4 regions of the Rahnella sp. AN3-3W3 genome follow, and region 1 is predicted to be linked to each of the others. Evidence: predicted binding sites of a transcription regulator. Region 1 holds the regulator's gene; each other region holds the start of a gene.
The links. Region 1 encodes CRP, which controls carbon source genes, mostly activating them, when cyclic AMP is high. Its sites were predicted from a motif close to ATGTGANNNNNNTCACAT; they were not measured.
Positions count from the first base shown of each region.

Region 1 (3,167 bases):
CAGAATGATCCCCAGACGGGCGGCATTGCGCAGGGCGACAGATTTGAAGGAAAGATAGCTTTTCAGCGCAGGCCAGAAGGGTAAACGCGGCTGAGTGTTCATCAGGTCACGTTTGTACAACGGGCGCTGTGTCCGCAGCAGGCGCGCAATGCGGCTGAAGTGGTAGTAGCAAAACTGGCCGACCGGGTTCTCAGGATTGCGCGCGGCGATTTTCTCCAGCGCGGCCAGCTCGTTGGCCATCGTAAACCGTTCGGATAAACGGTGATAAAGAATGTCGTCGGCGATGACCCGCAGACGGGCGGAAATCACCTGCGCATTACGGCGGATAACCGCTTCGGCGTGGCTTTCTTCCACCAGCTTCTGCACTTCTTCCGGCTGATGCAGGCTCACCGTGATGTGCTCCTGCAAATCAAGCGCGACCTGAAAACGTTGAAACAGTCTTTTGTGGTGATGATGATGGCCGTGTTGCGGCAGCATGTGCAGTTGCTGATAGAGCAGGGCAATCAGGTCGATGACCTGCTGCTGTCGCGTCAGCAACGGGGGTAACGCGGTTTCAGGATCGGTGTGTTGCGTCAGCAGGCTGTATTTAGCTTCGAAGTAATCCGCGAGTTGCAGATAGAGCTGACTGAGCGTTTCGCGCATCGGCTGTTCTTCCGATATGCGAAACCACGCCCAGTTAAATAATCCGTACCAGGCCGTACCGGCGGCGAAAAGCACCGGCGCCTGCCATATAGGGCGTACGCCGACCATACTCAGTGTGAAAATGGTCGCCACCAGCGCGCCGGGCAACAGCCGCGCATGCAACGGGCTGATTTCGCCGGTCACGCCAAGCAGTAATGCCAGCGACAACATGATGAGCGGCAGGGGAATGTGCCAGCTTTCCAGCATCACTTGCAGCAGAATGCTGCTCACGGCAAACAGCGTTCCGCCAATTATCAGGCGTTTGAAAAAGCGTTTATGCGGAGTATCGAGGCCCGCGACGTTGCAGCAGGCAGGACAAAGAGAGAACAGCAGCCCCATTTGCAGATTGCCGAACAACCAGCAGATACCAACGGGCAGGCACAACACCAGCGTCTGGCGCAGCGCGTAGTTAACTTCCGGATGGTAAAACAGTCTTCGCCATAGCGTCATGGATAAAGCTTAGCCCATAAAAAAGGCGCGACAGTGTTCTGCCGCGCCGATTTTTAAGGGATTAACGTGTGCCGTAAACGACAATCGTTTTACCGTGTGCCGAGATCAAACTTTGATCTTCAAGCATTTTGAGAATACGTCCGACTGTTTCACGTGAACAACCGACGATTTGGCCGATTTCCTGACGGGTGATCTTGATTTGCATCCCGTCCGGATGGGTCATCGCATCAGGCTGTTTAGCCAGATTAAGCAGAGTTTGAGCGATACGCCCTGTTACGTCGAGGAAGGCCAGGTTGCCGACTTTCTCTGACGTCACTTGCAGACGGTTTGCCATCTGCGCGGAAAGACGCATCAGAATATCCGGGTTAACCTGAATCAGCTGGCGGAATTTTTTATAAGAAATTTCAGCCACTTCACAGGCAGTTTTTGCACGAACCCACGCACTACGTTCCTGACCTTCTTCGAAGAGTCCCAGCTCGCCGATGAAGTCACCTTGGTTAAGGTAGGACAGTATCATTTCTTTGCCTTCTTCATCCTTGATAAGGACAGCAACTGACCCTTTCACGATGTAGTAAAGCGTTTCGGCTTTTTCACCCTGGTGAATCAGCGTACTTTTAGAAGGATACTTATGTATATGACAGTGAGACAGGAACCATTCAAGAGTCGGGTCTGTTTGTGGCTTGCCGAGAACCATTTGCTATTATCCTCTGTTGTTATCGCTGCCCAAAATCACAGGGCTCAGAGTTCCCTGTATGGCACTTCAAAATCCAAAGCGCCCTTTCAGCATATAACTCCCCAGAAATGCTGCAAGCGGGTGTCGGAGTGAAACAGCCTGATTATTGCCGTTATCACCGTGGGTTCTGTTCTTAAACCGCGAAAACCGTCACCGCAATTCACTGGAAAGTATGTTTCGGCTTTGTTTGTAGCACAGGTTTGCAATGCTGTCTTCTGTTGTCTCGCTTCAGCATGATGGCGATCGGGTTACGTTGCCAGATTTTAGGTGAAAGGGTACTCTGGGAGCGGAATTCGACGAGTTTATTCACCGGGAGAATAGTTCATGCACGCACGCGTAAAATGGGTAGAAGGGCTGACGTTTTTAGGCGAGTCAGCGTCAGGCCACCAGATTTCTATGGATGGTAATGCGGGCGATAAAGCACCCAGCCCGATGGAAATGCTGCTGATGTCCGCAGGCGGTTGCAGCGCGATTGATGTGGTGTCTATTTTGCAAAAAGGCCGTAATGACGTGCGTGATTGTGAAGTCAAGCTGACCTCACAACGCCGCGAAGAAGCGCCGCGCCTGTTCACGCACATCAATCTGCATTTTATCGTCACCGGTAAAGATCTCACCGATAAGATTGTCGAACGTGCCGTCAGCCTGTCTGCGGAAAAGTACTGCTCTGTGTCCCTGATGCTCGGCAAAGCGGCTACCATCACGCACAGCTTTGAAGTGATCAGCGTCGAATAAGTTACGACCAGTCATACGCGTGGCACTGGCTGCGCAATAAATCCAAAAATCGCCGCGCGGCAAACGTCAGCGGCGATTTTTGCGAGTAAAGCACGCAATATTCCGCCTGCGGCAGGGTATCGATATTGAGCTCACACAATTTGTCCTGCAATCCAAACGGCGCTTTCATCGCCCGCGCCACAATGGTCAGATAATCAGACTGCAACACCATATTTAGCCCGCACACCACCGAATCTGTATGCACCGGCATTTCCGCTGCCGGCTGATGAAATCCTCCCATCGATACCCTGATTTGCTGGTAATACCCCATATCCGTTTCGGGCAACAGCCAGCGCGCATCCTGTAATTCCTTCAGAGTTGTGGAGCCTGCCAGCGGATGTCCACGCCGGGCGATAACGCAGAAAGGTGCGCTGAACAGTGGCTCACGTACCAGATCTTCCAGCGGAAATCCCGGCCCGGCGGTACCGACCGCGAAATCCAGTTTCCCTTCGCGCAGTGCAGGTAATAACGTGGAAAGTTGCCCTTCTTTGATCAGCAGTTTGGACTGCGGAAACTGCGTCTTAAATTCTCC
Region 1 covers NZ_JYDG01000040.1:21,442-24,608, reverse strand. Annotated here, with positions in the region: gene UC15_RS11750 (YccS/YhfK family putative transporter) at 1-1,131, opposite strand, end outside; gene crp (cAMP-activated global transcriptional regulator CRP) at 1,193-1,825, opposite strand; gene UC15_RS11740 (OsmC family protein) at 2,189-2,596, shown strand; gene UC15_RS11735 (LysR substrate-binding domain-containing protein) at 2,598-3,167, opposite strand, start outside.

Region 2 (3,167 bases), on a different contig from region 1:
CGATGGGGCAGAAGTGTCACAAGGCACCATCAATAACTGGTGGCGTCAGGGTATGACCGGCAGCGCCAATGCGCATTACGAAGGAATCAAGGCGTTTTCAGAAACGGATCAGACCGACGATCTGAAAGCCATTACTGTGCCGACGCTGGTCTTGCAGGGGGATGACGATCAGGTTGTACCCTATAAAGATGCTGTTCTCCTGCAGGATAAACTGCTGGCAGACAGCACCCTTAAGATTTATCCGGGCTATCCTCACGGTATGCACACCACGCACGCCGACGTGATCAATAAGGATATTCTGGCGTTTATTCGCGGATAATTCCTGCGTCATTTACGTCATACATTTTTTTAAACAAAGACCCGCTGAAATGGCGGGTTTTTTCTGCAAGGCATAAAAAAGCCCGTCAGGGGAAACGGGCGTTTTTAAGGTTACAAGGGGAAGTCTTGAGATTTCTGTAGGTTGCTACAGAGATGTTCACTATACACTCCCTGTGTGACAGAAATGTGTAGGAGAATTCTGGTTCTTTTCGCAAAACCATTTTCCACGGCTGGTGCAGAATAACCGCAGAGGATACTTAAATTGAGCGGATAAACACGGATCCATGTAACGCGACAACATGTGAACTGGCTTACATTTTTGACCTTTATCACACTTTATAGTGAAGCCCTTGTTAAGCGACGCAGCTCATTATTATGGCATCCATCAAAGACGTAGCCAAAAAAGCGGGAGTCTCTACTGCTACCGTATCACGCGTTCTGAATAACCATCGCGGTGTGATACCAGAAACACGTAAAGTGGTTCGTGAGGCAATGGATTACCTGTGCTATGTGCCAAGTAAGAGTGCGTTCCAGCTCAGTGGTAAATGTTCAGGGCTTATTGCAGTGGTTTTGCCCAACCTTGTTAACCCTCATTTTTGCGAGTTACTGGCAACATTTGAAGAGGAAGCAAGATATATCGGAAAATCGGTGATCGTGAAAACTCACCAGAATCAGCCTCAGCAGGATAAGCAAATTATTCACACGTTAATTGGCATGGGAATAGACAGTCTGTTGTGGGTGCCAACAGAAGCAGAGGCCGAACTTTCGGAGTGGTTAATCGCCACCCATATTCCGGTTGCGGTGGTAACACAAGTTTCACGCTTTTTTAATTCCGTTTCTATAGACCAAAGTAAAGGTGCGGAAAGTATCGCAGAACATTTCATAAAAAGCGGACATACCACATTTGGTTTTGTTGCTCAGGAAGGAGTCGATAATAGAAAGGTTTCCTCCTGGAGTAAGAAAATAACGAGTCAGGGTTTAACTGTAGACAAAGAGAATCAATTCTGGATTGAGAAGGGTAAAGGAGAAAGAATATCAGGCCACATCAGTATCCTTGAGGATATTGTTGAGAAATTAGCAGCCCGGAAAAATCAATGTACATGCCTCTGGGTTTATAATGATGTCGCTGCCAGTTATATTATCGATGGATTAAAAGCAAGGCAGGTAGCGGTACCTCAGGATATTGCTATCGCCAGTTTCGATAATACCTTTCTGGCACAAACTAAAAAGATCACCAGCATGGTTCAACCTATAAACGAAATCGCACACCTGGCATTTACGATGGTCAATAACGAAAGTGAGCAGGAAAATATCGAAATGTATGAGATTGTCTCACGGCTTATTATCCGCGAGAGTAGTGTAACGATTAATATCACCACACTGTAATATCTTCGCATTACGATTTAACGTTGTTTGAAAGTAAATGAGATATTTTTCTAATTTTTGACACCGGTACTGGTGGTAATAACCTGTGTTTAAATTCATGACTGTGCATTATTGAGGTAACTTTATGTCTGATATTGCAATGGAAAAGCAAAGTGCTTACGGAAAGCTGCAGCTGAAAGAAAAGATCGGATACGGAATGGGGGATGCCGGCTCTTGTATGATCTGGAGTGTGCTGGCGCTTTATCTGACATGGTTTTATACCGATGTGTACGGATTATCTCCCGCAGTGGTGGGGACATTATTCCTGGTGATCCGTGTTTTTGACGCTTTCAGCGACCCGATCATGGGGGCGATTTGCGACCGCACACAAACCCGCTGGGGTAAATTCCGGCCCTGGTTATTGTGGATGGCGCTGCCATTTGGTCTTGGTGCCATATTAATGTTCACGACACCTGACCTGAGCATGAACGGAAAAATTATTTATGCCTGGGTCACTTACCTGATTATGTCGCTGATATATACCGCTATCAATATCCCCTATTGCTCAGTAGCAGGCGTGATTACACTTAATCAAAAGGAGCGGCTGGGTTGTTTGTCATGGCGTTTCTTTCTGAATGGTCTGGCAACGCTGATTGTTTCCTCCTCCATTTTACCGTTAACCGACTGGCTGGGGAACGGCAGCCGGGCCTCTGGTTTTCAGTTGACGATGGCGATCATGGGCGGTGCCGCAACGCTCATGTTCCTGTTCTGTTTTTCCAGTATTAAAGAACGCGTTGTTTCGGTTAAGTCCGGTGATTCGTTACTGAAGGATCTGAAAGATATCGCTAAAAATGACCAATGGCTGTTGATGATTTCGATTACCTTTCTTAACGTTTTCCCCGCTTTTATTCGCGGTGCGGTAACCATATATTACGCGACCTATGTGATGCAGGCTTCTGTTGGATTTATTACCTTTTTTATGGCGCTCGGTGTCGCCTGCAATATGCTGGGCAGTGTTATCGCTAAACCTCTCACTGACCGCTTTGATAAAGTTAAGTTATTCCGCATTATCAATATTATTCTCGGCATCCTCTCTTTTGCCCTATGGTTCGTTGATCCAAAATCACTGGCGCCGCTGATCACATTGTTTGTGATTATCAATATTCTGCATTTAATTCAGTCCGGGCCCATTCTGTGGGCCATGATGTCCGACGTTGACGATTACGGGGACTGGAAATTCGGCAAACGCATGACCGGTATCTCTTTCGCGGGCAATCTGTTTATGTTGAAAATGGGGCTGGCGGTAGCCGGGGCGATCGTTGCCTGGATATTGTCCTATACAGGGTACATTGCCAATAAGCCGCAACAAAATGCGCAGACTTTGCAGGGAATTATTATCATGTTCTCATTACTGCCGATGGTAAGTTATTTTATCAGCGCATTCATGGTGCGTTATTTTAAACTTAACAACACTGTTCTCGAAA
Region 2 covers NZ_JYDG01000001.1:13,209-16,375, forward strand. Annotated here, with positions in the region: gene UC15_RS00055 (alpha/beta fold hydrolase) at 1-319, shown strand, start outside; gene UC15_RS00060 (LacI family DNA-binding transcriptional regulator) at 694-1,704, shown strand; gene UC15_RS00065 (glycoside-pentoside-hexuronide (GPH):cation symporter) at 1,829-3,167, shown strand, end outside.
Region 2: a site for CRP is predicted at 1,742-1,759, ahead of UC15_RS00065 (glycoside-pentoside-hexuronide (GPH):cation symporter). Genes of this name have one in related genera too.

Region 3 (3,167 bases), on a different contig from region 1:
TTGTAAGACGCTGGTTTTTCCAGACGTGCAGTCAAGTCAACAACAGAAACGTTAGGGGTAGGTACGCGGAACGCCATACCAGTCAGTTTACCGTTCAGAGCTGGGATTACTTTACCTACTGCTTTAGCAGCACCGGTAGAAGAAGGGATGATGTTCTGGGATGCGCCGCGGCCGCCGCGCCAGTCTTTGTGAGACGGGCCATCAACAGTTTTCTGAGTTGCGGTAGTTGCATGCACAGTGGTCATCAGCGCTTCAACGATACCGAAGTTGTCGTTGATAACTTTAGCCAGTGGTGCCAGGCAGTTAGTGGTGCAAGATGCGTTAGAAACGATTTCCTGACCTGCGTATTCTTTATGGTTAACGCCCATAACGAACATTGGGGTGTTGTCTTTAGAAGGACCAGTCAGAACAACTTTCTTAGCGCCTGCAGTGATGTGCTTACGAGCAGTCGCATCATCCAGGAACAGACCAGTAGCTTCAGCTACAACGTCAACGTTAACTTCGTTCCATTTCAGGTTAGCTGGGTCACGCTCAGCGGTAACACGGATGGTTTTGCCGTTAACAACCAGGTGACCGTCTTTAACTTCAACAGTACCGTTGAAACGACCATGAGTTGAGTCGTACTTCAGCATGTATGCCATGTAGTCCGCGTCTAACAGATCGTTGATTGCTACGATCTCGATGTCAGAACGTTCTTGAGCAGCACGGAAAACAATGCGACCGATACGGCCAAAACCGTTGATACCTACTTTGATAGTCATATATTCCACCAGCTATTTTTTTAGTGAATAAAAGGTTGGTTGTAAAATTACAAAAACCTTGCTGAGCGTCAAGCGGAATCGTGTCAATTATTGCTGTAAGTCAAAGCGACGACCTACTATTGCTCGCTTATTGCACGTTCCGTTTTCTTAATCGGCTTACAACCACATGGGGGCGAAAAACTGAATATAAAGTACCGGAACATCAGGAGTGTGATCGCCATCACAAGTTGCGAGTCAGGTAACGCTGATGCCATACAGTTTAGGCCAAAAGGGGCAGACCTGTTGTTAATTTTTTGTTATTATAAACTGTTATTTTAGTTGATTTTTATATTCGTCAGAGAACGATAAACATGAGCATCATAACCAAATCTTCCCCTGCACCCGAGCAACTCACTGAAATTCAACGTTATGTCACGCAAGATCACGGAACAGAACCTCCTTTTTCCGGAAAGTTACTGCACAACCGCCGTGAAGGCATTTATCATTGCGTAGTCTGTGGAACCGCGTTGTTTTATTCCGATACTAAATACGATTCCGGCTGCGGCTGGCCAAGTTTTTATCAGCCAGTACAACCTGATGCGATTAAATATCTCACTGATAAAGCTCATAATATGCAACGCGTTGAGATACGCTGCTCAGGGTGTGAAGCGCATCTGGGCCACGTTTTCCCGGATGGTCCAAAGCCAACAGGCGAACGCTACTGTGTGAATTCGGCCTCAATGCGTTTCACTGATGGTCAGAGTGGTGACATAACCGCCGGGTAGAATGCTTATAAGTACGATGTAATTTACCCGACAAAATCGATTCAGCTATTATTCAAAACCGTTTGAATAATAGCGTGGAGCTGAGGGCTCAGTCAGATGGAAATTAATCAACTCATTGATGTAATGACACCGGAAATCTATGCACGCCTGGTGCAGGCCGTTGAACTCGGCAAGTGGCCAGATGGCGTGGCGCTGACGCCGGAACAGAAAGACCACAGCCTGCAGGCCGTGATGTTGTATCAGTCACGTCACAACGTGGACGCTCAGCACATGAGCATCGGCACTGACGGGCAGATCGTCACCAAAAGTAAGCAGGAACTGAAACAGCAGTTTGCGCAGGAAACGCTGATAAAGCTGAAACCTGAGTAACGACTGCTTCAGCAGAATAAAAAAGGGCGCTACAAAGCGCCTTTTGAAATTGATGTTACCTTCAGATAATAAAGGAATAAACGCTCAATTTTATCCCAATATGGACATCAATTTAGCTGGTTTTATCCCCGCACTACTTCCCGTTGCACTGTCTCCCGGTGCAAGTTTTACGCTTGCCATGAACAGTGCGCTGTCAGGCGGACGGAAAGGGCTTTTTAAGACGCTCACCGGAACCGCTCTCGGCATTTATACCCATGCAATTTTTATCGGGCTGGGCATAACCTCTTTGCTGGTGGCATCCCCGACGCTATTCACAATTCTGAAAATCGCAGGCACAGCCTATCTGCTCTGGCTGGGGATCCAGCTTATCCGCAGTGGCCTCAATGCGCGTGAAATGGTGTTCGATAGCAGTGGGTCAGAGGTGACATTAAAAGATGCCTGGCTCGCTAATGTACTCAACCCAAAAGCCATCATGTTTTATCTCACTGTGGTGTCGCAATTTGCCGGCAGCCAGGGTGAAATCAGTCATTATATGATTCTGGCGACCGTGCATATTGCGGTGATGTTCGTCTGGCTTATCGCTGTCAGCAGAGCTCTTATTTTCTCTGCGAATAAGATAAACACCGTTACCCTGAAAAAGGTCGTGAATATAGCAGGTGGGGGATTACTGGTTGTTTTTGCGCTGAGTAGTTTTCTGCATTGAAGTGGTGGGCGGGTTAAAGATTTCGCTGTTCTTTATCGTCCTGCTATTCCTTTAGCAGGACGATAAAATTCACGCCGTCACTGCCCCGGACGTACTGACCTTTACCCCTGCAGCCCGCATCGCTTCAACCGCTTGTGCGCTGTCTTCCGGCTGTAAGTTCACGCCACGACAACCATCGGTCAGCAACGTCACCTGATAACCCAGTTCCAGTGCGTCGAGCACAGTGAATTTTACGCAGTAATCGGTGGCAAGTCCCATCACGTACAGATGCGTTACCTGCGCCGCTTTCAGCCAGTCGTTCAGCACTGTTGCTGCGCGGTGCCCGTTATCGTAAAAGGCGCTGTAACTGTCGATGTCCGGATTTGTGCCTTTCTGTACGACGAAGTCTACCAGCGGCAGGTTCAGGGCAGGATGAAACTCAGCCCCGGGTTCCTGCTGAACACAGTGAACCGGCCACCAGACTTGCGGCAACCCGTTCAGTTCGCCCGATGTCCAGGCCTCTGCGTGCGAGTTAGTGGCAAAGCTGCAATGGCCGGCAGGATGCCAGTCCTGTGATGCCAGCACCGGGAT
Region 3 covers NZ_JYDG01000032.1:56,874-60,040, forward strand. Annotated here, with positions in the region: gene gapA (glyceraldehyde-3-phosphate dehydrogenase) at 1-761, opposite strand, end outside; gene msrB (peptide-methionine (R)-S-oxide reductase MsrB) at 1,112-1,525, shown strand; gene UC15_RS10930 (YeaC family protein) at 1,622-1,894, shown strand; gene UC15_RS10935 (LysE family translocator) at 1,995-2,597, shown strand; gene pncA (bifunctional nicotinamidase/pyrazinamidase) at 2,667-3,167, opposite strand, start outside.
Region 3: a site for CRP is predicted at 970-987, ahead of msrB (peptide-methionine (R)-S-oxide reductase MsrB). Genes of this name have one in related genera too.

Region 4 (3,167 bases), on a different contig from region 1:
CGTCGGAATATTCGTTAGCTAGTACAGAAACGTAAGCTTCCAGTGCGTGAGTCACAGCATCCAGACCACCGAAAGCACACAGTGATTTAGGCATGTTCATCACCAGATTAGCATCAACGATAGCCATATCAGGTGTCAGCGCATAGTCAGCCAGTGGATATTTCTGACCAGTTGCATCATCGGTAACAACCGCAAACGGAGTCACTTCTGAACCAGTACCGGAAGTGGTGGTGACGGCGATCATTTTCGCTTTCACGCCCATTTTCGGGAATTTGTAGATACGTTTACGGATATCCATAAAGCGCAGCGCCAAATCTTCGAACTGAGTGTCTGGATGTTCGTACAGAACCCACATGATTTTCGCGGCGTCCATCGGTGAACCACCACCCAGCGCGATAATGACGTCTGGTTTGAAGGAGTTCATTTGCTCAGCACCTTTACGAACAATGCTCAGCGTTGGGTCAGCCTCTACTTCAAAGAACACTTCTGTTTCAATACCGTGGCTTTTCAGAACGCTGGTAATCTGATCTGCATAGCCGTTATTGAACAGGAAACGGTCAGTGACGATGAATGCGCGTTTTGCTCCATCAGTAGCCACTTCTTCCAGTGCGATTGGCAGTGAGCCACGACGGAAGTAAATAGATTTCGGAAGTTTATGCCACAACATGTTTTCTGCTCGCTTCGCTACAGTTTTCTTGTTGATCAAGTGTTTAGGACCGACGTTTTCAGAGATGGAGTTACCACCCCATGAACCGCAACCCAGCGTCAGAGAAGGAGCAAGTTTGAAGTTGTACAGGTCACCGATACCACCCTGAGAAGCCGGGGTGTTGATCAGGATACGTGCGGTTTTCATTTTGTTGCCAAAATAGTTCACACGTTCTGGTTGGTTGTCCTGGTCTGTATACAGGCAAGAGGTATGGCCGATACCGCCCATTTCTACCAGTTTCTCAGCTTTAGCAACCGCGTCTTCGAAGTTCTTAGCACGGTACATCGCGAGGGTTGGGGACAGTTTTTCGTGTGCAAATGGTTCTGATTCGTCAACAACGCTGACTTCACCAATTAACACTTTAGTATGAGCTGGCACTTTGATGCCGGCCATTTCGGCAATTTTAGTCGCTGGCTGGCCTACGATAGCCGCGTTCAGGCCACCATTTTTCAGAATGATATCTGAAACAGCTTTCAGCTCTTTGCCTTGCAGCATGTAGCCGCCGTGCGATGCGAAACGTTCACGAACTGCGTTATAAGCAGAATCAACCACGATGATGGACTGTTCAGACGCACAGATTACGCCATTATCGAAGGTTTTGGACATCAGCACGGAAGCAACAACACGTTTGATATCTGCAGTTTCATCTACAACGACCGGGGTATTACCTGCACCCACGCCGATTGCTGGCTTACCGGAGCTGTAGGCTGCTTTAACCATGCCCGGACCACCGGTTGCCAGAATCAGGTTCAGATCCGGGTGGTGCATAAGTTGGTTAGAAAGTTCTACACTTGGTTCATCAATCCAGCCAATGATGTCTTTTGGCGCACCGGCAGCGATAGCAGCCTGCAGAACGATGTCTGCCGCTTTGTTAGTCGCGTTTTTAGCACGTGGGTGTGGAGAGAAGATAATACCGTTACGTGTTTTCAGGCTGATAAGCGCTTTGAAAATCGCAGTGGAAGTGGGGTTGGTAGTTGGGACGATACCGCAAATCAGGCCGATGGGTTCAGCGATAGTGATGGTACCGAAAGTGTCATCCTGGCCCAGGATGCCACAGGTTTTTTCGTCTTTGTAAGCATTGTAGATATATTCGGAGGCGAAGTGGTTTTTGATCACTTTGTCTTCGACAATACCCATTCCGGATTCTTCAACGGCCAGTTTGGCGAGCAGAATACGAGAATCGGCAGCAGCCAGAGCGGCGGCAGCGAAAATCTTATCTACTTGTTCCTGACTGAAGTTGGCATATTCGCGCTGTGCCTTTTTGACTCGCGCAACGAGTGCGTTTAGTTCAGCGACATTTGTTACAGCCATGATGCTCTCCTGATAAAGTTAAACTCTTTTAGTAAATAACTTGCCAAAGACTAGTATAGACCTGCTATCAGTCACCGTGAGAAACTAATTAACTCTATGATTCTCAAGGTGTTGTCTTTGTCTTTTTATTTGCTTAAAGAGCTTCCAGTAGTGAAGCACGTAAGGTAGTAGATAACTCCTCATTCAACGTGGCTTGACGAATATTTGTTCTGCAAACTACCGTTGAGTGACTATGCACAAAGCTTACCTATTTGTAGGCAGACGCAATTTGATCTGGATCACTAAATACCGAAGCTGACACCTTTCAGCAGTAGTTTATTGAGAATAATTATCAAATTAGCCCGTGGATAATACAGTTTTGTATCTAAAGTTATCAATAAAAAAACTGATTTTTAACAAAAGTCTTATCCACTGCCTTTATTTGGAAATCTGGTGATAAAAACTATGAAACGGCGTGGCGCCTTTACTGCGATTCCAGTACATTAGCGCCCATCAAAACCTTCATCTACCGGCGTAACTGTGCGGAGTTCTGCGTGAGCCAATCTTTATTAGATTTTTCTGGTTATATCAAATTCTTTGTCGGGCTGTTTGCACTGGTCAATCCGGTGGGGATCTTGCCCGTGTTTATCAGCATGACCAGCTATCAGGCGGCGGCAGGGCGTAACAAAACCAATATGACGGCCAACCTGTCTGTTGCCATTATATTGTCGACTGCGCTGTTCCTCGGCGATGCAATTTTGCACCTGTTTGGCATTTCCATTGATTCATTCCGTATTGCCGGCGGGATCCTTGTGGTCACTATCGCCATGTCGATGATCAGCGGAAAGCTCGGGGAAGATAAACAGAACAAGCAGGAAAAGTCAGAAACAGCGATCCGCGAAAACGTCGGTGTAGTTCCGCTGGCGTTGCCTTTAATGGCAGGACCCGGTGCAATCAGTTCAACAATCGTCTGGAGTTCGCGTTATCACAGCTGGCCAAACCTGCTGGGTCTGACTGTTGCGATCATGTTCTTCGCCTTCTGCTGCTGGCTGCTGTTCAGGGCGGCACCTTTACTGGTGCGTCTGCTGGGGCAAACCGGCATTAACGTCATCACCCGTATTATGGGATTGCTGCTGATGTCACTGGGCATTGAATTTATTGTGACAGGTAT
Region 4 covers NZ_JYDG01000043.1:31,073-34,239, forward strand. Annotated here, with positions in the region: gene adhE (bifunctional acetaldehyde-CoA/alcohol dehydrogenase) at 1-2,017, opposite strand, end outside; gene UC15_RS12910 (YchE family NAAT transporter) at 2,551-3,167, shown strand, end outside.
Region 4: a site for CRP is predicted at 2,284-2,301, ahead of adhE (bifunctional acetaldehyde-CoA/alcohol dehydrogenase). Genes of this name have one in related genera too.